Regions from separate parts of the Shewanella sp. Scap07 genome, predicted to be linked through region 1. Evidence: predicted binding sites of a transcription regulator. Region 1 holds the regulator's gene; each other region holds the start of a gene.
The links. The regulator ArgR, encoded in region 1, controls arginine synthesis, uptake and breakdown. The targets are predictions, from matches to a motif close to ANTGAATANNTATTCANT.
Positions count from the first base shown of each region.

Region 1 (7,285 bases):
ACGCTGACTCATCTCTTCAACGAGTTCTGACTCAGCACCGTAGGCAAGCAGGAGTTGCGCAACCCGCACAACTTGGCGGGTTATATCATTTTGAGTATCAGCGTACACAGAGCCCTCTATGGAGCTGATACGCTGACAATACTTTATCTTTGGTAGATAATCTCAACATCGTAGTCGTCATCGTCGAAGTCATCATCATCCATGTCATCTTCGTACTCTTCGTTGATAGAGTCTTGATGGTAATTATCCCACTTAAACTCAACTTCAGCATCTGCATCAACGGCTTCTTCTTCGGGCAACGACTCAATAAAATCGACCAACTTAAGTGTTAGCGGCTCAGTGCCTTCACGATTATAAGCAGAGATAGTATAAACATCGCCTTGCCAATCGAGCTCTTTCACTATGCGCTCAACCCGCTCCTGCAACTCTTCTTCTAGCAATAGATCGGTTTTATTGAAAACTAACCAACGCGGCTTGCTCGCCAGCTTTGGTGAGTGCTTTTCCAGTTCGCCTACAATGGCGCGAGCAGCATCAACCGGATCGCTACCATCAATTGGATCGATATCCAAAATATGCAGCAGCACACGACAGCGCTCTAGGTGTTTAAGGAAGCGAATACCAAGACCGGCACCTTCAGCAGCACCTTCAATAAGCCCAGGGATGTCAGCAATAACAAAGCTTTGCCCATGGCGCGGGGTCACAACCCCCAAATTAGGAACCAATGTGGTAAACGGGTAGTCAGCAACTTTAGGCTTAGCTCTGGATACGGCGCGAATGAAGGTTGATTTACCTGCATTTGGCATCCCAAGTAAACCAACATCAGCTAGCAACATCAATTCAAGCTTAAGACTGCGAACCTCACCCGGTGTGCCGAGTGTTTTTTGGCGAGGAGCACGATTGGTACTACTTTTGAAACGAGTGTTACCTAAACCGTGGAAGCCGCCCTTGGCCACTAACAATTTTTGACCGTGAGTGGTTAAGTCACCTAATGACTCAGCAGTTTCTTCATCGACAGCTCGGGTACCAACTGGCACTTTTAGAATCAAGTCTTCGCCACCGTGACCGGTACAATCTCTGCCGCGGCCATTATTACCACGCTCAGCGCGATGAAAGCGTTCAAAACGGTAATCAATTAGCGTATTGAGGTTTTCATCTGCTTGCAGGTATACACTGCCGCCATCGCCACCATCACCGCCATCTGGACCACCATCTGGAACATATTTTTCGCGCCTAAAACTGACACAACCACTACCGCCATCACCAGCTTCAACTCTGATAACCGCTTCATCGACAAACTTCATAACCACTCCTGACACCACAGAATAGAGAAATTATATCTGCTATCTATTCGGGTCGCCAAAAAAACAATGTTCTTTACACTGCTGGATAGTCAGTTGCTACTCAGCAGTCACATTCAACGTCGCCAATTAAATTGCTACATTGATTTTTACTCTCTACAAAAACAATAAAGCCCCGCCAAAGGCAGGGCTCTATTTAAATCTTTGCTTGCGCTCAGATTAAGATTCGATGCTAATGAACTTACGGTTCTTAGGACCTTTAACTTCGAACTTAACTTTACCGTCAGTCAAAGCGAATAGAGTATGGTCACGACCAATACCTACGTTTACACCAGCGTGGAATTTAGTACCACGTTGACGAACAATGATGTTACCAGCAAGAACTGATTCACCACCGAAACGCTTTACACCAAGACGTTTGCTTTCTGAATCGCGGCCGTTACGAGTAGAACCGCCAGCTTTTTTATGTGCCATGAGTTAGACTCCTAATTAAGCGTTGATAGCTGTAATTTTAACTTCGGTGAACCACTGACGGTGGCCCATTTTCTTTTCGTGGTGCTTACGACGGTTAAACTTCTGAATAGTTACCTTCTCACCACGACCGTGGTTGATAACTTCAGCGATAACCTTACCACCTTCAACTAAAGGTGCACCAACGTGTACAGTTTCACCATCAGCAACCAATAATACTTGGTCAAATTCGATAGTTTCACCTGTAGCAACTTCTAATTTTTCTAGACGTACAGTATGGCCTGCAGCAACACGGTGTTGCTTACCACCACTTTGAAAAACAGCGTACATAGCTATTTTACTCCGATATTTCTAACACGCAGACTTTTTTATTAGGCTGGGTGCTATAAAAGCTTTAATGACAATGGTCGCGGAGTTTACGCTAACTAGACCAAGCTGACAAGTCCTAATTCACTTTGATCAAAAAAAGATCGGAATTACTCTCACAATGGCTCACTAATACTGTCTTACAGCGTATTTTTAGGTAGAATCGCAATATTATAACATTTTTGCATTAAATTGGATGCGCCCTTTTTAAGTATCCTAACGGTAGAGCCTAAATATGGATTTGAACGCCATTCGTCAGTTAGCTGACCACGACATGAAAAATGTCGACCAGCTAATCTATAAACAACTCGAGTCTGATGTAGCCTTAATTAACCAGTTAGGTTTCTACATTATCAATGGTGGCGGCAAACGCATGCGTCCGCTGCTATCAATATTAGCGGCACGTGCCATTGACTACCAAGGTGAAGCCCACCTTAAATTAGCAGCCATCATTGAATTCATTCATACCGCGTCCTTGCTGCATGATGATGTCGTTGATGAGTCTATGCTACGCCGAGGACGTGAAACCGCCAATGCCCTATTTGGCAATAGTGCGAGCGTGTTGGTTGGGGACTTTCTTTATACTCGCTCGTTCCAGATGATGACAGAGTTAGGCAGCATGCAAGTACTAGAAGTTCTAGCAGATGCAACTAACATCTTGGCAGAGGGTGAGGTACTACAGTTGATGAACTGTAATGACCCCGATACCACCGAAGAAAGTTACATGCGTGTCATTTACTGCAAGACCGCCAAGCTATTTGAAGCTGCAACACGCCTAGCAGGGGTGCTTGCTGACAGTCCAATAGAGATTCAAACCGCACTTGCTGACTATGGCAAATACCTCGGCACCGCCTTCCAGCTCACCGATGACTTACTCGATTACACCGCAGATACTGAAGAGCTTGGCAAAAACATCGGTGATGACCTTGCCGAAGGAAAGCCAACACTGCCGCTGATTTATGCCATCGCAAATGGCACCGAATCGCAAAGCGCAATGATCCGCGAAGCGATTGAGAAAGGTGACGGTACTGAGCATATCGAAACCATTATGGCAGCTTTGCATAGTTGCGGGGCGCTGGCATATACCGAGAAACGTGCGCTAGAAGAATCTGACAAAGCCATAGCGGCACTTTCTCCCCTACCAGACAGTGAGTACAAGCAAGCGCTGATCTCTTTAGCTGAAATCGCAGCAGCGCGCAGCCACTAAAAGTCGCAAGCTTAATACCAAGCAAACAAAAAAGGAGCCATTAGGCTCCTTTTTTTGTTTTGCTAACGATTTACTTAACGAAATCGATACCTAAGGTAATGTCAGCTTTTAGGGTATCTAGCATTGCATCACGAGCATTAGCTTCAAACGCACTCGTTTCACCGTAAGCTAGTACCTGCTCAACACCATTTTTGCCAAGCAATACTGGTTGCGCAAAAAACTCTGCGTGCTCACTGCCACCATCGACATAGGCACACTCAACCACGTTGGCTTCACCTTGAAGACCACGCACTAGCGACAAACCAAAGCGGCATGCTGCTTGGCCCATTGACAGTGTAGCACTACCGCCACCGGCTTTAGCTTCAACCACTTCGGTACCCGCATTCTGAATGCGTGTCGTTAATGCAGCGACTTCTTCATCACTAAAGCTCACACCTTCAATTTGAGAAAGTAGAGGTAAGATAGTCACACCGCTGTGGCCGCCAATCACATTGACATTCACGTCAGCAACATTCAGGCCTTTGGCTTCTGCAACGAAAGTTTCAGAACGGATAACATCCAGTGTAGTCACACCGAACAAACGATTTTTGTCATAAACACCTGCCGCTTTCAATACTTCAGCTGCAATCGCTACCGTGGTGTTAACAGGGTTAGTAATAATACCAATCAATGCTTTTGGACAAGCAGCAGCACATTTTTCAACTAGGTTTCTAACAATACCTGCATTGATATTGAATAGATCTGAGCGGTCCATACCTGGCTTACGTGCTACACCAGCAGAGATAAGAACAACATCAGCGCCTTCTAACGCAGGTGTTGGGTCTTCACCAGCAAAACCTTTAACTTCAACATCAGTTGGGATGTGGCTAAGGTCAACGGCGACACCAGGGGTAACAGGTGCGATATCATATAGGGACAGTTTTGAACCGGCAGGCAGCTGAGTTTTCAGAAGTAGGGCTAAAGCCTGGCCAATACCACCAGCGGCACCAAGTACAGCAACTTTCATAGTTATCTCCGTTATTTCTTGGATATTTGTGATGTAGATCGTATTTGTTGATGGCGCAACATTACTGGAATCACAAACAAAATTCAATTATCCCTTAGTCGTGCAACTGACATTTTCGCCATATGTTATTGCCACAAGCAGCCCACATTAGTATTTTTACTCCAGAAAATGATACAAATTGTCACACACAGCCAATTCTCTAACTCTACAAAAGTCATCATATTGAATTTTTATTCAACCAATTCGAGTAATTGTTGACAAAAAAGTCAAAGATATTCAAAATGAGCGAGATTTTTGAATAAAGAATAAAAATACTATGCAAGCAAGTAAAAATCAGGATGAATTAGTTAAAACGTTTAAGGCGATTCTCAAAGAGGAGCGATTTGGCTCCCAAAGTGAGATTGTCAATGCGCTACAAAATGAAGGTTATAATAATATTAACCAATCTAAAGTGTCGCGCATGTTAAGCAAGTTCGGCGCAGTCAGGACGCGTAATGCCAAGCAAGAGATGGTGTATTGCTTGCCTGCTGAATTAGGTGTGCCTACTGCTGGTAGCCCATTAAAAAACTTGGTATTAGATGTTGACCACAATCAAAGCATGATCGTGGTACGTACGAGCCCAGGCGCTGCACAATTAATCGCTCGACTGCTCGATTCAATCGGTAAACCAGAAGGAATTTTAGGCACGATTGCCGGTGATGACACCATCTTTATCTGTCCATCAAATATCCAGCAAATCGACAAAACGCTAGAAACGGTTAAATCATTATTCAACTACGCTGACTAAACAACAACCGAGTTAGCACAGTTAACCCCATTAGAAAGAAGCGTAAATACGCTTCTTTTTTTTATCCCGGCAAAATGACGCATACAATATATTGAATCATGTAAACATTCGTGAGACGCTAAATAGCCAAAGTCAAAGCCGTTTTTGGGCTAAGGATGTATCGATGACAAGTAAAATAATTAATATCAATGACGTCTGTTGGGAGTCTTGGCAGCACACCGATCAATATGCCAGCGCACAAAAGCATATCGGCGACGCCGCTGGTTGCGAAAAAATTGGGGTCACAATGGAGAAGCTTGCGCCAGGTAAAACTTCCTCAGTGGCTCACTACCATACCAAAGAAGAGGAACATATTTACGCTATTGAGGGGCAGGCTACACTGCTTATCGACGGTGAACCGCAACTGTTTAAGAAAGGCGACTACATTTGCTTTAAAGCAAACAGCGCTATCGCCCATACACTAAGAAATGACTATGACAGCGAGTTTATCTTCTTAGTAATAGGCAATCGCGATCAGCATGATGTGGTGGTTTATCCCGACAATAATAAAGTGCAAGTCCGCAGCATCGACGAAATTTATGCCAAGCGTCCCACTAACTATTGGGACAGTGATGAGGCATAAAAAAACGCACCTTAAGGTGCGTTTTTTGTGTTTATTGGCTAGCGCTTTCTAAAAAGTCGAGTGATGGGCAGAAAAAGGAAGAACCAGTCAACGCTTGAGTAAAGTGCATTAAATGATCATGGTTTCCTTCACCATCCCCGTGTACCATGCTATGCAGCATTTTTTCAAAGTTGCTGGCATTGTGGCACATAGAAATAAACATCAAACCTTGCTCTTTAACAGAGCCATAAGGCATGCTCTGGCGCAAAATCTCCAATGAATTACCTTGCTCGTCCTTCAGGTTAACCCGCTTAATATGGCTGGTTAATGGCTTATCAGCACTGGCGTATTCAATATTGTCTTGCTTAGTGCGACCGATGATATCTTCTTGCTTTTTAACCGGAAGGCGATTCCATTTACTCAGGTTGTGGGCAAACTTCTGCACATGGATGTAGCTGCCACCTTTAAATGTTGGATCGTTATCTCCGACTAACGCGGTCGTTTGACGCCCATGCCCCTTAGGGTTTTCTGTGCCATCAACAAAGCCAGTAAGATCGCGGTTTTCCAAAAAGCGGAAACCACGCTCTTCATCGACTAACTCGACCAGGCCTTCGAACATCTGACACACTTCATTTGCCACTAAGTGCAAGATGTCAAAGCGATCGCAACGAACGTGCACAAACAGGTCATATTCAAGTGCAGGTGCATCACGGTTATCAACATGCATTGCTGGGAAAGGTTTAAGCTCTAGCGGACGCTGTTGCGGGTAAAGACTATCCCAATAATTTGCCCCTATGGCCACAAAACCATTGAAAGCACTATCGGCATACTGATCTGCCAATTCATGGATATACTGGGCTACATTAGCGACACAAGGACGAAGTTGAGATTCAACATTGTCCTCGGCATTAAACATCAAATAAACGCTGTGTAGGTTCCCTTCTGCACAAATACCTATTTGTTCTCGTGGCATAGCCTGGTTGTCCATCAATTCTCACCTTATGTCTGTCTCATTTTCGGCCATATTATGCGAAACTTTAGCGATTAATAGTATTAACCTAAGCACAAAACTAGCAACTGAAACATCAACTAATCATTAAGATTACCTTTTTTTAATCATTGCAACCAGTCCAATACAATGCTGACCGTCCAAAGCGCAAGATTAGAGTCGATTTTGTTGTTAAAACAATACCAATTGATGACTCGGTGCTGATAGCTGTACCCGCTGCCCAGGTGTCAATTGCAACAACTGGCTTTTAACTTCATAAAACTGTTCAGCTAACTGGACTTGATAATGACAAATATTGCCTAAAAAGCGACGCTCAACAATGACACCTTTACCACACTCGTCAGCTGCGATTTCAATCTGCTGCGGCCGCAGTAATACCATGCCTTCGTAATTAACCGGTTGGCGTAACACTTTGGTGCTGGTCAACAAGCCTAATGGCGTGTTCACTTGATAATCATCTGATACCGACGCTGGTATGTAATTACCGCTACCCAAAAAGTCCGCCACATAACGATCGCACGGATCTGAATACAGCTCCTC
Region 1 covers NZ_CP041329.1:1,002,257-1,009,541, reverse strand. Annotated here, with positions in the region: gene FLM48_RS04380 (threonine/serine exporter family protein) at 1-108, opposite strand, end outside; gene cgtA (Obg family GTPase CgtA) at 144-1,301, opposite strand; gene rpmA (50S ribosomal protein L27) at 1,518-1,772, opposite strand; gene rplU (50S ribosomal protein L21) at 1,788-2,099, opposite strand; gene ispB (octaprenyl diphosphate synthase) at 2,371-3,342, shown strand; gene mdh (malate dehydrogenase) at 3,413-4,348, opposite strand; gene argR (transcriptional regulator ArgR) at 4,665-5,135, shown strand; gene FLM48_RS04345 (cupin domain-containing protein) at 5,299-5,757, shown strand; gene FLM48_RS04340 (Dyp-type peroxidase) at 5,789-6,724, opposite strand; gene FLM48_RS04335 (ABC transporter ATP-binding protein) at 6,917-7,285, opposite strand, start outside.

Region 2 (7,285 bases), 470 kb from region 1:
TTGCCGCTGGTAAAAACAGAATCGTTAACCCAAGCACCATTAGCGGGAAGATGATTTTTTCTTTCTTGCTCACCTCACGCAGTTGCTCCATCTTGATCTGGCGTTCAGATTCAGTGGTCAGCGCCTTCATAATAGGTGGCTGGATAATCGGTACCAGTGCCATATAAGAATAAGCCGCTACCGCAATCGCCCCTAATAATTCAGGTGCCAGTTTGGACGCTAAGAAAATTGCCGTCGGACCGTCCGCCCCGCCAATAATCGCAATCGCCCCCGCATCTGCCATAGTAAACTCAAAACCCGGGACCGCATTGAGCGCTATTGCGCCTATCAGTGTCGCAAAAATACCAAATTGTGCAGCGGCACCCAGTAACAACATGCGTGGGTTAGCAATTAATGCACCAAAGTCAGTCAACGCCCCAACGCCCATAAAAATCAATAATGGGAAAATACCGGTTTCGATACCCACATAGTAGGCGAAATACAACAGTCCGCCTTCATCGGTAAAGCCACCATTGGGAATGTTGGCCAGAATGGCTCCAAATCCAATTGGCAATAGCAACAAGGGTTCAAACCCACGGGCTATGGCTAAATATAATAGCGTGGCTCCCACCGCCATCATTAACATTTGGCCGCCAGTAAAGTTGGCGATACCTGATTCAGCCCAAAAAGCTAATAAACCTTCCATGACGACTCCTATGCTATGCCCAGTAATTGGTTGCCTACAGCGACAGAATCGCCCTCTTTCACCCAAATCTTACTGATCACACCATCGGCTTCAGCCCGAACTTCGGTTTCCATTTTCATGGCTTCTAGAATAATCACCACATCGCCCTGTTTAACGGTATCGCCTTGGGCTACGTTAACTTTGAAGATGTTGCCGGACAGCGGCGCACTCATCTCTAACTTAGTTTCAGTACTTGCTGGCGCAGCCGCTGCTGCGGGCGAAGAGGCCGGTGGCGTAAAGGACACCACATTGTCTGTCGCCACTATTTGATTAATGTCACCACCAGGTGATACCTCAACAACAAAGTTTTGCCCTTGTACGTTAACCGTATAAGTTTCTGGCTCCCCTGATACTGAAGCTGTAGCAGCTACAGCGGCTGACGCGGCTTCAGGCTTAGGCTCGAAGGCATCGGCATTGTCGCGGTTTTGCAAGAATTTATAACCAATTTGCGGGAACAGTGCATAAGTTAATACGTCATCGTCGAACTCAGAGCCGAGACGCACATCGTCCTGCGCGGCTTTATCTTTTAGCTCGTCGCGTAGGTTATCTAGCTCTGCCGTCAACTGGTCCGCCGGGCGACAAGTGATGGCTTCACCACCATCAAGTACTTTGTCTTGAAGGCTTTTGTTTACTGGGGCTGGAGTTGCGCCATACTCGCCTTTAAGTACGCCTTCAGTTTCTTTTGTCATTGACTTGTATCGCTCACCCGTCAATACGTTAATCACCGCTTGAGTACCCACAATTTGAGAAGTAGGTGTCACTAACGGTAAGAAGCCGAGGTCTTCACGGACTTTAGGGATCTCTTCCAGAACCAAGTCGAGCTTATCTGATGCGCCTTGCTCGCGTAACTGATTTTCCATGTTGGTCAACATGCCGCCTGGCACTTGAGCACGTAAAATGCGCGAATCAATTCCTTTAAGCTCACCTTCAAAACTGGCGTACTTCTTACGCACATCTCTAAAGTAAGCGGCGATCTCTTCTAAGAGCACCATATCGTAGCTCGTTGCGCGGTCAGTACCTTCTACCATAGCAACTAAGGTCTCTGTTGCGCTGTGGCCGTATGTTTGGCTCATTGACGAAATAGCGGTATCAAGGACATCAATCCCCGCCTCAATGGCTTTTTGGTAGGTGGCCGTACTTAAACCTGTAGTTGCATGACAATGCAGGGCAACAGTGAGATCAGTCTGGTTTTTAAGCTGGCTAATTAGATCGTAAGCTTCATACGGCTTAAGCAAGCCTGCCATATCTTTGATACATAAAGAGTGACAACCCATGTCTTCAAGGCGTTTGGCCATATCGACCCAAGTATCTAAGGTATGTACTGGGCTTGTGGTGTAAGAAATGGTGCCTTGCGCGTGCCCGCCTACTTCAACAACAGACTTTACTGCCTGTTGTAGGTTACGTACGTCATTCATCGCATCGAAAATACGGAATACATCAACACCATTATCGTGTGCACGTTCAACAAAACGGTGCACGAGGTCATCGGCGTAATGGCGATAACCTAAAAGATTCTGTCCACGCAATAACATTTGCTGTGGGGTATTGGGCATGGCTTTTTTAAGCTCACGGATACGCTCCCAGGGATCTTCACCAAGGTAACGAATACAGGCGTCAAAAGTGGCGCCGCCCCATGACTCAAGTGACCAATAGCCAACTTGGTCTAATTTTGCTGCTATGGGAAGCATATCCTCGATTCTAAGACGAGTGGCAAGAATGGACTGATGGGCATCTCTTAAAGCGACATCAGTTAATGCTAAAGGCTTGCTCATATAAACTCCCTAATTTTATGCTTTTGCTCGATACTGATGAATTGCTGCAGTAATCGCAGCAACTATTTTAGGATCGATATTATTATTCTGACTATCAGTAGCGGCCGGTTGCGGCTGACTACTAATCTGGGTTTCAGGGGCGAACTTCCACGCCACCAATTTAATCGCCAAGATCAACATAGAAAGGAATAGGAAAACTAAGCCCATACCAAGCAGCATGATACCGAGGGCATCCACTATCTGTTGTGAAATTGCGTTCATACTTTCCTCTTTCTGTTCTAGTACTTCTTTTATGCACCTAAAATTCAACTTAATGCATTTTTAGGCAGTAGCAAACTCCTGTTAGTCAGGGACAACTTGCTTAATTTAGCGCGAATATTCGCTATCAAGGTTGAAAACCATAACTAATCTATAACAAAAACGCGAGCCTTTTGTAAATTGGTCTTACCAAAATAGCCGTATCCAAATCGGTCAAAGTGAAAATATGATAAAAATATGACACTAAAAATGCAGATATGACAACAATTTGCGCTTACCAATCATTTTCTTCATAAAATGCCACTGCCAACGATAAAAATTGATTCCACAACACAGAACATTAATCGCCATCACGTATTTTATGCAATTTTGAAAGGTAAAAATTCATTCGAGCAGCCTAAGCCACTAGGAATAGCTGTTGATAATGGTTAAGTTAGCCTATTGTCGCTAAATAAGCAGCAAAACTGCCCGTTCAGCGGTGGGGTATTCATCGATCAAGCCCATCACGACAAAGAAAACGTTTTGCTTGTCTGCGAAGACGTTGCTGCAAGCAACAGTCGCGTTAGGTGTTGTTATACCAATCAGTATAAGAATTTGATCTACTCAGCGCGAGTCTTGGCAAGCGAGTTCAAGGCGAGTAGTAATAATGGTAGAAATAAAGGTCATTGAATAGCAGCGACAGCTGCCGTTAAAAAGCGGGCATTAAAAAAGCCCGTTGAATATTCAACGGGCTTTAATAATGGCGGAGAAGGAGGGATTCGAACCCTCGATGGGATTTAAAGCCCATACTCCCTTAGCAGGGGAGCGCCTTCGGCCACTCGGCCACCTCTCCGCATAAAATGGCGCGCTTGGGAGGATTCGAACCTCCGACCGCCTGGTTCGTAGCCAGGTACTCTATCCAGCTGAGCTACAAGCGCAAATTTTATGGTCTAACAAACAAAACGACGGTATAAACCGTCGATTTAGAATATGGTACGCGTGAGAGGATTCGAACCTCTGACCGCCTGGTTCGTAGCCAGGTACTCTATCCAGCTGAGCTACACGCGCACAGATAAAACTTTAAGTAAGATATAGATGGTACGCGTGAGAGGATTCGAACCTCTGACCGCCTGGTTCGTAGCCAGGTACTCTATCCAGCTGAGCTACACGCGCATCTTACTATCTATAAACTACTTTACACTAAAAAACAAAAAATGGTACGCGTGAGAGGATTCGAACCTCTGACCGCCTGGTTCGTAGCCAGGTACTCTATCCAGCTGAGCTACACGCGCATATCGTTTTCTAGTTAAGAAATGGCGGAGAAGGAGGGATTCGAACCCTCGATGGGAGTTAAAGCCCATACTCCCTTAGCAGGGGAGCGCCTTCGGCCACTCGGCCACCTCTCCGTTTTCTTGGCGCACATATTACTGTTTGATGAAAATAAGTCAAACCATTTCTGATAAACAATTACTGTTTGAGTCGTTTTTAAGCAGATTGTACTCTAATGCACCAAATACGCAGGAAAAGTACATTTTTAAAAGCCCAAAAACAAAAAAGCCAGCGAAATCGCTGACTCTCTATAAGTCTTACTCCGGTCCAAGAGTTTGACTTAAAAGTTGCCACCCTCAGGTGCATTTCCGGCCTTCTCAGACTGAATACGTTGATAAATCTCTTCACGATGTACAGAGACTTCTTTAGGTGCATTCACACCGATGCGTACCTGGTTACCTTTTACGCCTAACACAGTGACAGTTACTTCGTCACCAATCATCAGTGTTTCACCAACACGACGAGTTAATATCAGCATTCTTTTGCTCCTTAGTTCCTAGTCTGCTCTCTACGGCACTATTCCGTTAATATGCTTATTATAAGGTCAGCATAGTACAAATTAACAGTAGTCTATTCGAAAAGCGTGATTTAATTGCACCTTTAAACGTCAAAAACGTGAGATATCTGTCTGACATCTAACCATAACGCGTTATTTTCGCTCTTTTGTTAGGTTATATTATCACTTTACGAGATTAAACCAGCATTAATTACACTTCTTTAGATTATTATTAGGTAATGATCATTATTGCGGCAATTTTTGACGCTAATGCCATTACCTAAACATCCTTGAATTACCATGCCTTAATCTTAGTCATAAAAAAAGCGCCGTAGGCGCTTTTTTAACGATTAACTCAATCGATCAGTCAACCAAGGTAACACGCTCGCTAATGCGGCATCTAAGTTCTCTGGTTGACTACCACCAGCTTGTGCCATATCCGGACGCCCACCGCCTTTACCACCCACTTGAGCAGCAACAGTAGCAACCAACTCCCCTGCTTTAACCTTAGCGGTAAGATCTTTAGTCACACCAACAATCAAGTTAACTTTGGCATCACCTGCTATGCCAAGTACTACAATACCCGATTGCAGTTTCTGCTTAAGCTCGTCTTGCAAGCCGCGTAGTGCTCCTGACTCCACACCTTCAAGCTTTTTAACCAGCACTTTAACACCCGCTACCTCTTGCGCTTCACCAGCAAGGTCGGCACTGGTAGCAGCCGCTAACTTATCTTTAAGTTGCGCCAACTCTTTTTCCAGTTGCTTAGTTTTGTCTAATTGTGCTTTTAGCTTAGTGACCACAGAGGCTGAATCAGATTTTAGCAATGAAGCGGCCTGCTCTAAATCTGCTTGCTGATTAGCAATGTATGCCATTGCAGCTGCGCCGGTGACTGCTTCAATACGACGAACACCTGCAGCGATGCCACCTTCTGAAGTAATTTTGAATACACCGATGTCACCCGTACGACCAACATGGGTACCGCCACACAGTTCAATCGAGAAATCACCCATGGTTACAACGCGTACTTGTGAATCATACTTCTCACCAAATAGCGCCATCGCGCCTTTTTCTTTGGCTGATTCAATATCCATCACTTCAGCTTTCAATTCGTGGTTACGACGAATTTGGGTATTAACTAAATCTTCAACTGCTTTTAGCTCTTCTGCTTTAACCGCTTCAAAATGTGAAAAGTCAAAACGGAGACGTTCAGGATCAACCAATGAACCTTTTTGGGTCACATGACTACCTAAGACCTGACGCAATGCGGCATGCAATAAATGCGTTACTGAGTGGTTTAACTCAGTACGATGGCGCAGCTTCTTATCAACTTGTGCTGCAAGTTGTTGTCCCACGCGAATCTCGCCTTGCGCTAGCTCGCCAATATGCCCTACTGCAGTACCATACTTTTGGGTATCGGTAACATTAAAGCTAACCGCATCTGCACTTAAGGTGCCTTTGTCACCACATTGACCGCCAGATTCACCATAAAATGGTGTTGTCTCTAGTACAATAACGGCTTTCTCGCCCGAGCTGATGCTATCGACAGCTTGGCCATCTACGTAAATAGCGGTAACAGCGCTCTCACCCGTTAAACCGGTGTAACCACAAAACTCAGTCTCACCTTCGATTTTTAAACTGTCATTGTAGTCAGTATCAAACTGACCAGCAGCTTGCGCTCGGCTACGCTGCTCAGCCATCGCAGCTTCAAATCCAGCTTCATCAACGGTGATATTGCGCTCACGGCAAACATCTGCGGTTAAATCAACTGGGAAGCCATAAGTGTCGTATAACTTAAATGCGGTCTCGCCATCGAGTACGTCACCCTTAAGGCCCGTCAGTGCGGCATCTAAAATACCTAGACCACGCTCTAGTGTGCGAGCAAATTGCTCTTCTTCAGCTTTAAGTGATTTTTCAACGATCGCTTGCGTGGCAACTAGGCCTTTAGCAGCATCACCCATCACTTCTATCAGTGTTGGCACCAATTTGTAGAAAAATGATTCGGTAGCGCCTAGCTTGTTACCATGGCGAACCGCACGACGAATAATACGACGCAACACATAACCACGGCCTTCATTTGATGGCATCACGCCATCGGCAATTAAGAAAGCGCAAGAACGAATATGGTCCGCAATCACTCGCAATGACTTTTCTTCAAGATCGCTAACAGATAAGATTTCAGCGGTTTTCTTAATTAGGGCTTGGAAGATATCGATTTCATAGTTTGAATGAACGCCCTGCATAATTGCTGCAATACGCTCAATCCCCATGCCGGTATCCACAGACGGTTTAGGCAGTGGCTCCATGGTGCCGTCAGACTGACGGTTGTACTGCATGAAAACAATATTCCAGATTTCGATGAAACGATCGCCATCTTCTTCTGGCGTACCTGGACGACCACCCCAGATATGATCGCCATGATCATAGAATATCTCTGTACACGGGCCACAAGGGCCGGTATCGCCCATTTGCCAGAAGTTATCAGAAGCATATGGCGCGCCTTTATTGTCGCCAATACGGATAAGATTCTCAGCTGGAACACCAATCTCTTTGGTCCAAATGTCATAGGCTTCATCATCGGTTTCATAGATGGTGACACATAGACGTTCTTTCGGTAGTTTCAACTCTTCTGTCAGAAAACGCCATGCGAACTGAATCGCATCTTGTTTGAAGTAATCGCCAAAACTAAAGTTACCTAACATTTCAAAGAAGGTATGATGTCTCGCCGTG
Region 2 covers NZ_CP041329.1:1,468,818-1,476,102, reverse strand. Annotated here, with positions in the region: gene FLM48_RS06495 (sodium ion-translocating decarboxylase subunit beta) at 1-685, opposite strand, end outside; gene oadA (sodium-extruding oxaloacetate decarboxylase subunit alpha) at 694-2,496, opposite strand; gene FLM48_RS06485 (OadG family protein) at 2,512-2,757, opposite strand; tRNA gene FLM48_RS06480 (tRNA-Ser) at 3,495-3,586, opposite strand; tRNA gene FLM48_RS06475 (tRNA-Arg) at 3,595-3,671, opposite strand; tRNA gene FLM48_RS06470 (tRNA-Arg) at 3,725-3,801, opposite strand; tRNA gene FLM48_RS06465 (tRNA-Arg) at 3,830-3,906, opposite strand; tRNA gene FLM48_RS06460 (tRNA-Arg) at 3,949-4,025, opposite strand; tRNA gene FLM48_RS06455 (tRNA-Ser) at 4,048-4,139, opposite strand; gene csrA (carbon storage regulator CsrA) at 4,343-4,540, opposite strand; gene alaS (alanine--tRNA ligase) at 4,909-7,285, opposite strand, start outside.
Region 2: a site for ArgR is predicted at 2,809-2,826, ahead of FLM48_RS06485 (OadG family protein). Genes of this name have one in related genera too.

Region 3 (7,285 bases), 1.5 Mb from region 1:
AACGGTACTGGATGTGGTCGGCGGACTGACCGCCTTTTCAGGCCTAGTCGCCAGCCGAGACGATTGGAGTCTAGCGGATTTAGAAAAGCGGATTCAAACCTTAGGCACCATCGATTTACGTATTGATTATTTGCGCCCTGGGCGCGGCGAGCTGTTTACCGGCACCGGCACCGTAATACGCGCGGGCAACAGAGTCTCGGTATGTCGCATGGAGCTGCATAACGAACAAGGCTCGCATATTGCCTTTGGCACAGGCACATACATGGTCGGCTAACTCGCGTAATAGCTTGCTGTCAGCAAATCTTGCCTAAGTGGCAGGGTTTACTAACAAGGCTAAGTCAGTTTAGTTATCACGCTAAACTTGAGAGATCTGCCACCGCCCCCTACAATGCGGTTCCGTTACCGATTAAAACAGTAGAACCATGGCTGATCTCGAATACCGCAAAGGCATCGCCTTAGCGCTTTGTGCCTATTTCCTTTGGGGCATCGCGCCCATCTATTTCAAGCTATTACATAGCGTATCAGCGTCTGAGATTCTGGCGCATCGCGTGGTGTGGTCGTTTGTATTTATGATTATTCTGATGCAGTTTATCGGTGGATTTAGCAAGCTCAGGGCATTGTTTAAGCAGCCAAAACAACTTGGTGTGCTGGCGGTAACTTCGGTCTTAATTGCCGGCAACTGGCTGCTGTTTATCTGGGCTGTTAATAACGACCACATGCTCGATGCCAGCTTAGGTTACTTTATTAACCCGCTATTTAACGTGTTACTAGGGATGATTTTTCTCGGCGAGCGGCTACGTAAATTACAATGGTTTGCAGTGGCACTGGCAGGAGTTGGCGTGGTTATCCAGCTTATCTCCTTTGGCTCGATTCCACTGGTATCCTTGGCTTTAGCAGGTTCTTTCGGCTTTTATGGCTTACTGCGCAAGAAGGTCAACGTCGATGCCAAAACCGGATTACTAGTAGAAACCGCATTGCTACTTCCCATTGCTGCCATCTATCTAATAATGACGCTCGACAGCGCTAGCGCTAGCATGCTGACAAACAGCCTAAACATGAACTTGATGTTGATTGCTGCCGGTGTCGTCACTTCTGTACCCTTACTGTGCTTTGCCGGTGCCGCAACCCGTATTCCGCTGTCTATGCTGGGCTTTTTCCAATACCTTGGCCCCAGCATTATGTTCATCTTGGCCGTCAGCCTCTATCACGAACCATTTGATTTAGAAAAAGGCATCACCTTTGGTTTCATCTGGTGTGCGCTGGTAATTTTTAGTATCGATATGCTTTATAAGCGTAAGAAATCGAGTTGAACTAACACCTCGCTGGCACGTTGACATATTATGTCAATGTGCCAAAATGGCAATCATCTTAGATAATAAGGAGTTTGTCTATGTCGCAAGTTTATCTGCTAGAACCTATGTCAACCACAGGCCAATGGAGCTTTATTGGCCTCATCGCGATGTTAGTTGGCATCGCCGCTTTGGTATTTTTTAAGCGCATGCCGCAACCAGCAAAAGTGGCCAGCATGGCATTAATGGTGCCACTCATCTTGGCGTTTAGCTGGGTTCTGTATCAAATCAATGACGCTAAGCTGGTGATCGACGAGCAAACCTTAACCCTTGATGTGCCTGTTTACGGCTTTAGTTTACCTCTCTCGGAAGTCGATATGCAGGCGATTAGCTATCTAGACTGGCACACGCAGCCGGATCTCAAACCAAGACTGCGCACTAATGGCATTGGCATGCCTGAACTCCAACTGGGTTGGTTCAAACTGAAAAACCAGCAAAAAGCTTTCATGGCGATGACCGACCAAAGTAAGCTCATTATGATCCCGACGAGTCATGACTATCCAATTATCTTGAGCCTACAACAACCGGGCGATTTAGTGGGCAAGTAACGCCAAGCCATAAAAAAATGCGAATCTATTGATTCGCATTTTTGGGCAAATTACAGTTCCAATGCCAATATTTTCGACTTGCGCTGATAGTTATAAAGCTGCTTTTTCTTATCGGGTAAGGCATCTACATCAACAATTTCAAAGCCATGCTCTAAGAACCAATGGATACTGCGGGTGGTTAGCGCAAATAGCCGAGAGTATCCACGTACCCGCGCTTGGCCAATAATGTTTTGTAGCAACAAGCTACCACGATCGGCATCGCGATAATCTGGATGCACCACCAAGCAAGCAAACTCACCGGCGTTATCTTCTTCAAATGGATAGAATGCCGCACAGCCAATCACTAGGCTGTCACGTTCAATCAGCATAAACTGCTCAATCTCCATCTCAAGCTGCTCACGGGAGCGACGCACCAAGATGCCTTTTTCTTCTAGCGGCCTGATAAGGTCTAAAATACCACCAATATCACCAATATTGGCTCGACGTAATCGCTCAGCACTCTCGGTTACAATCTGAGTACCAATGCCATCACGGGAGAACAGCTCTTGCAACAGCGCACCATCGTCGAGGTAACTCACAAAGTGGCAGCGCGCCACGCCATTACGACAGGCATCAATACTGGCTTTCAAGAACGCTTTAGTACCAACACATAAATTATCTTGCTCAGTAATACCCGACAAAATTTGCTGTGCATCGGTTGGCATTAATTCTGCCAACACTTCGCCGGTTTCATCTAAGATACCTTTTTGCGAGCTGAAGCCAATCATCTTGTCAGCATTGATTTTAACCGCAATTTGGGTGGCAACCTCTTCGGCAGTTAAGTTAAAGCTCTCACCGGTCACTGAGGCCGCCACAGGGCCTAATAATACTATGCCGCCATTATCAAGTTGCGAACGCAGGCCCACCACGTCAATACGGCGCACCTTGCCGCTAAGGCAGTAATCCACACCATTATCGATACCCAAAGGCTGGGCTATGACAAAGTTCCCACTCACAACGTTAATCTGCGTGCCCTGCATTGGCGTATTACTCAGGCTCATTGATAACCTGGCGGTAATATCCAGCTGTAGCCCACCCACAACCTGTTTGATCACTTTAAAAGCGTCTTCTTCGGTGATACGGATGCCGTTGTAATACTCAGGGATTAACTGGTGCTGCGCCAGCGCTTCATCGATTTGCGGTCTGGCACCATGCACCAGCACCATCTTGATGCCCAGGCTATGCAATAGTGCAATGTCGTTGATGATTGAGCGAAACTGACCTTGGGCCAGCGCTTCTCCCCCTAACATCACCACAAATGTTTTGCCCCTGTGTGCATTAACATAGGAAGCGGAATGACGAAAACCATCGACGAGTTCGGTAGTACGCACAGGTGTTAACCTCAAATAAGCTCGATTTCTGCCGAGCAGGAATAAGAAGTCAATATTATTGCATTTTAATTCACTTTAAAAGCATTTAATTGCAACCATGGGATATCAATCGCCTTAATGGAGAGTTTTTATACCAATCAGTATAAACATTTAGTCGCTCAGCGAGAATTTAGCGGTTCTGAGGCAAGGCCCTTAAATGCTCCTGCATTAATGACATTCACCACATCCATGTGGTTTGCAACGAGTGAAGAGCATAGTTATTCTACGGTTAAGCTCGTTAACACAGCATCAGAATCGCTAAAACTCGCCATTGTGGCGCGTTTTAGGCTGCCTACTTCTGCCTTGAATAATTTCACAAGGGAACAACCATTGTTTCAATACTTACTTTGAATTAGTTTGCCTAAAGCGCGCTGAGTAGATCAAATTCTTATACTGATTGGTATTATGCATTTTTATTAAAAAAAGCAAAAAAAAAGCCCCTAATCGAAATTAGAGGCTTTTTAGAAAGTTAATATCAAGGATTACTTGATTTTAGCTTCCTTGTACATAACGTGCTGACGAATAACAGGATCAAATTTCTTGATCTCCATTTTTTCAGGCATGTTACGCTTGTTTTTTTCAGTCGTGTAGAAATGACCAGTTTTAGCGCTAGAAACTAGCTTGATCTTCTCACGGTTACCTTTAGCTTTAGCCATGGTTTATTACACCTTCTCGCCGCGGGCACGAAGTTCTGCAATAACAACTTCGATACCTTTCTTATCGATAATACGCATACCTTTAGTAGATACACGTAATTGTACGAAACGCTTTTCGTCTTCTAACCAGAAACGGTGGTTCTGTAGGTTAGGTAAAAAACGACGACGAGTCGCGTTTTTCGCGTGCGAACGGTTGTTACCAACCATTGGTCGCTTGCCAGTTACTTGGCATACTCTTGACATGTCAATCTTCTCCAAAAACAATTTAACGCTCGAGCATTAATGTACCTCGAATATGGCCGTCGCCCGAGGCACACAAAGAGGGCGCATTTTATACAGGATCTAAAATCAAAGATCAAGGGATAGTTGAATCTATCCATCCCCTCTCTGCAAACGAAACTATGTCGCGATCGCCTACAACCATATGGTCTAGCAAGGAAACATCTATCGTTGCTAGTGCTTGTTTCAATCGCTCAGTAATTCGCCGATCAGCATGACTTGGCTCAGCCACCCCGGAAGGATGGTTGTGGCAAACAATCACTGCTGCGGCTTTTTCTTCGAGTACCAACTTAACCACTTCACGCGGATAAACAGATGCTGAATCTATGGTGCCGCGAAACAATTCAACGAATTGAATCACCCGATGCTGGCTATCTAGTAATAAAATACCAAACACCTCATAGGCACGATCCGCTAATTGTCTCATTAAATAGTCCCGAGTTAAATCAGGATCTGTTAAAAATTTGCCTCTTTGCAGCTTTTCTTCAAAAATTCTGCGGCTTATTTCTTGTGCAGCCTGTAATTGTGCGTATTTTACTGGCCCAATTCCGGCAATTTGGCACACTTGCTGTTTCGAAGCGCTAAATAATGCCCGCAAACCACCAAAGTGACTAATCAACTCTCGTGCTAATGCCACCGCACTTTGACCATGCAGGCCATTACGCAGCAAAACTGCCAATAATTCCGCTTCTGACAACTGCTGCGGTCCAAACTTTAACAATTTATCTCGTGGTCCCTCACCCTCGGGCCAATGTTTAATGGCCATAGCAACCTCCTTGTTGCATTTAAAACGCTTCTGGTTATCTGCCGCTTACTGGCTGCGATAAAACAGCAGCAATAATTCAACAGGCGCTAACAAGTATGGCTGATTTTTTTCAATCTGTGTCATCAACTTGGATTGGTTTATGCTATCGTTAGCCCCACGCCAATATGGCAAGCTTGTAGAGAAAAGAGAAGATAATGGCTTTAACTGGTAAAAAAATCTTATTAGGCATTGGTGGTGGGATTGCCGCCTATAAATCTGCTGATTTAGTGCGCCGTTTAAAAGAGCGCGGTGCCGATGTCCGAGTGGTAATGAGTCAAAGCGCAACCACCTTTATCACCCCGTTAACTTTGCAAGCGTTGAGCGGCCATCCGGTAGCCTTAGATCTGCTCGACCCAGCCGCCGAAGCTGCAATGGGACACATTGAACTCGCCCGCTGGGCTGATTTAATGATTGTCGCCCCTGCAACGGCTAATTTGATTGCCAGAATTAACGCCGGCATGGCTGATGAACTCATTACCACCACCTGTTTAGCCACAGAAGCGCCAATTGCTATCTGTCCGGCCATGAACCAACAGATGTATGCCAATCCAGCAACACAAGCCAATATTAACGCCGTTGGCCAACGGGGCATCCATATTTGGGGCCCTGCCAGTGGCGAGCAAGCCTGTGGCGAAGTGGGCATGGGGCGCATGGAAGAACCGCTGGCAATTGTTGATCGCGCCGTTAAGTTTTTTGGCCCAAAGCCATTAGCAGGTAAACACTTGCTGTTAACCGCAGGCCCGACTCGCGAAGCTATCGATCCTGTGCGCTACATCTCTAACCAGAGCTCTGGCAAAATGGGCTTTGCAATCGCCGCTGCGGCCACGCAAATGGGCGCTAAGGTCACCTTAGTGACCGGGCCTGTTAGCTTAGCGACACCAACAGGTGTAACGCGCATTGATGTGCAATCAACAGAACAAATGCTCGCTGCAGTATTAAACCATGTTGAGGCTGCCGATATCTTTATTGGTTGTGCCGCAGTATGCGACTACCGCGTGGATAACATCGCCAACGAAAAAATTAAAAAGTCTGCCGAGCAAATGCAACTTGCACTGGTACGCAATCCTGATATCTTGGCGACGGTTGCCGCGCATCAGTCGCGCCCATTTACGGTTGGCTTTGCCGCCGAAACCCAAGATGTGGCCCACTATGCCAAAGACAAACTGCAGCGTAAAAAGCTTGATATGATTGCCGCTAACGATGTGTCTAATCCGGCGCAAGGCTTTAATAGTGACGACAACGCTCTCACGGTATTTTGGCCACAAGGCGAACAAGCACTCGATGTGACCGACAAATACACGTTAGCCACCCAACTCCTTTCACTTATTGCAGAGCAAATGACAAACCCATGAAGACGCCAATTGAACTTAAAATCCTCGACTCGCGTATAGGCTCTGAATTCCCGACTCCGGCCTACGCCACTAGCGGCAGTGCTGGTATGGATTTACGCGCCATGATTGACACAACCATGGTGATTAAACCAGGCGAAACCGTATTGATCCCAACCGGAATAGCTGTACACGTGGCAGACCCCAGTTTAGCGGCTGTCATTTTGCCGCGCTCAGGCCTTGGCCACAAACACGGTATTGTATTGGGCAACTTAGTGGGATTAATCGACTCTGACTACCAAGGACCGTTAATGGTCTCTTGCTGGAATCGCAGTCAGCAGCCTTTTACGTTAGAAATTGGTGACCGGCTGGCTCAGTTGGTATTTGTGCCTGTGGTGCAAGCAGAGTTTAAGCTAGTGGATGAGTTTGATAGCTCTGATAGAGGCCAAGGTGGCTTTGGCCATTCTGGCACTAAATAGCTTACTGCTTGGCAAAACAATAGATAAACGCGTGTTAAAACGCACATAATAAGAGAGCATATAAGGCCGATTAGTCGCCTTAGGCTCCAGTGGTATTTAAAGGAAACATCATGGCCGCGAGCCCGAAAAAAAATCGTCGTGAACATATTCTGCAATGCTTAGCTACTATGCTAGAAACCAGCCCCGGCCAACGTATCACTACCGCAAAACTCGCGGCAGAGGTCGGCGTTTCAGAAGCAGCGCTATATCGTCACTTCCCAAGTAAAGCACGGATGTTTGAGGGCTTAATCGACTTTATTGAAGAGTCGTTACTAACACGCATCAATCTCATCATGGATGAAGAGAAAGACACCATGAGACGTTGCCAACTATTACTACAGCTTTTATTGATATTTGCTGAACGTAACCCGGGCATCTCACGGGTACTTAATG
Region 3 covers NZ_CP041329.1:4,635,604-4,642,888, forward strand. Annotated here, with positions in the region: gene FLM48_RS20385 (thioesterase family protein) at 1-274, shown strand, start outside; gene rarD (EamA family transporter RarD) at 423-1,310, shown strand; gene FLM48_RS20395 (PH domain-containing protein) at 1,391-1,897, shown strand; gene argA (amino-acid N-acetyltransferase) at 1,948-3,267, opposite strand; gene rpmG (50S ribosomal protein L33) at 3,789-3,962, opposite strand; gene rpmB (50S ribosomal protein L28) at 3,969-4,205, opposite strand; gene radC (DNA repair protein RadC) at 4,318-5,007, opposite strand; gene coaBC (bifunctional phosphopantothenoylcysteine decarboxylase/phosphopantothenate--cysteine ligase CoaBC) at 5,202-6,398, shown strand; gene dut (dUTP diphosphatase) at 6,395-6,853, shown strand; gene slmA (nucleoid occlusion factor SlmA) at 6,964-7,285, shown strand, end outside.
Region 3: a site for ArgR is predicted at 3,325-3,342, ahead of argA (amino-acid N-acetyltransferase). Genes of this name have one in related genera too.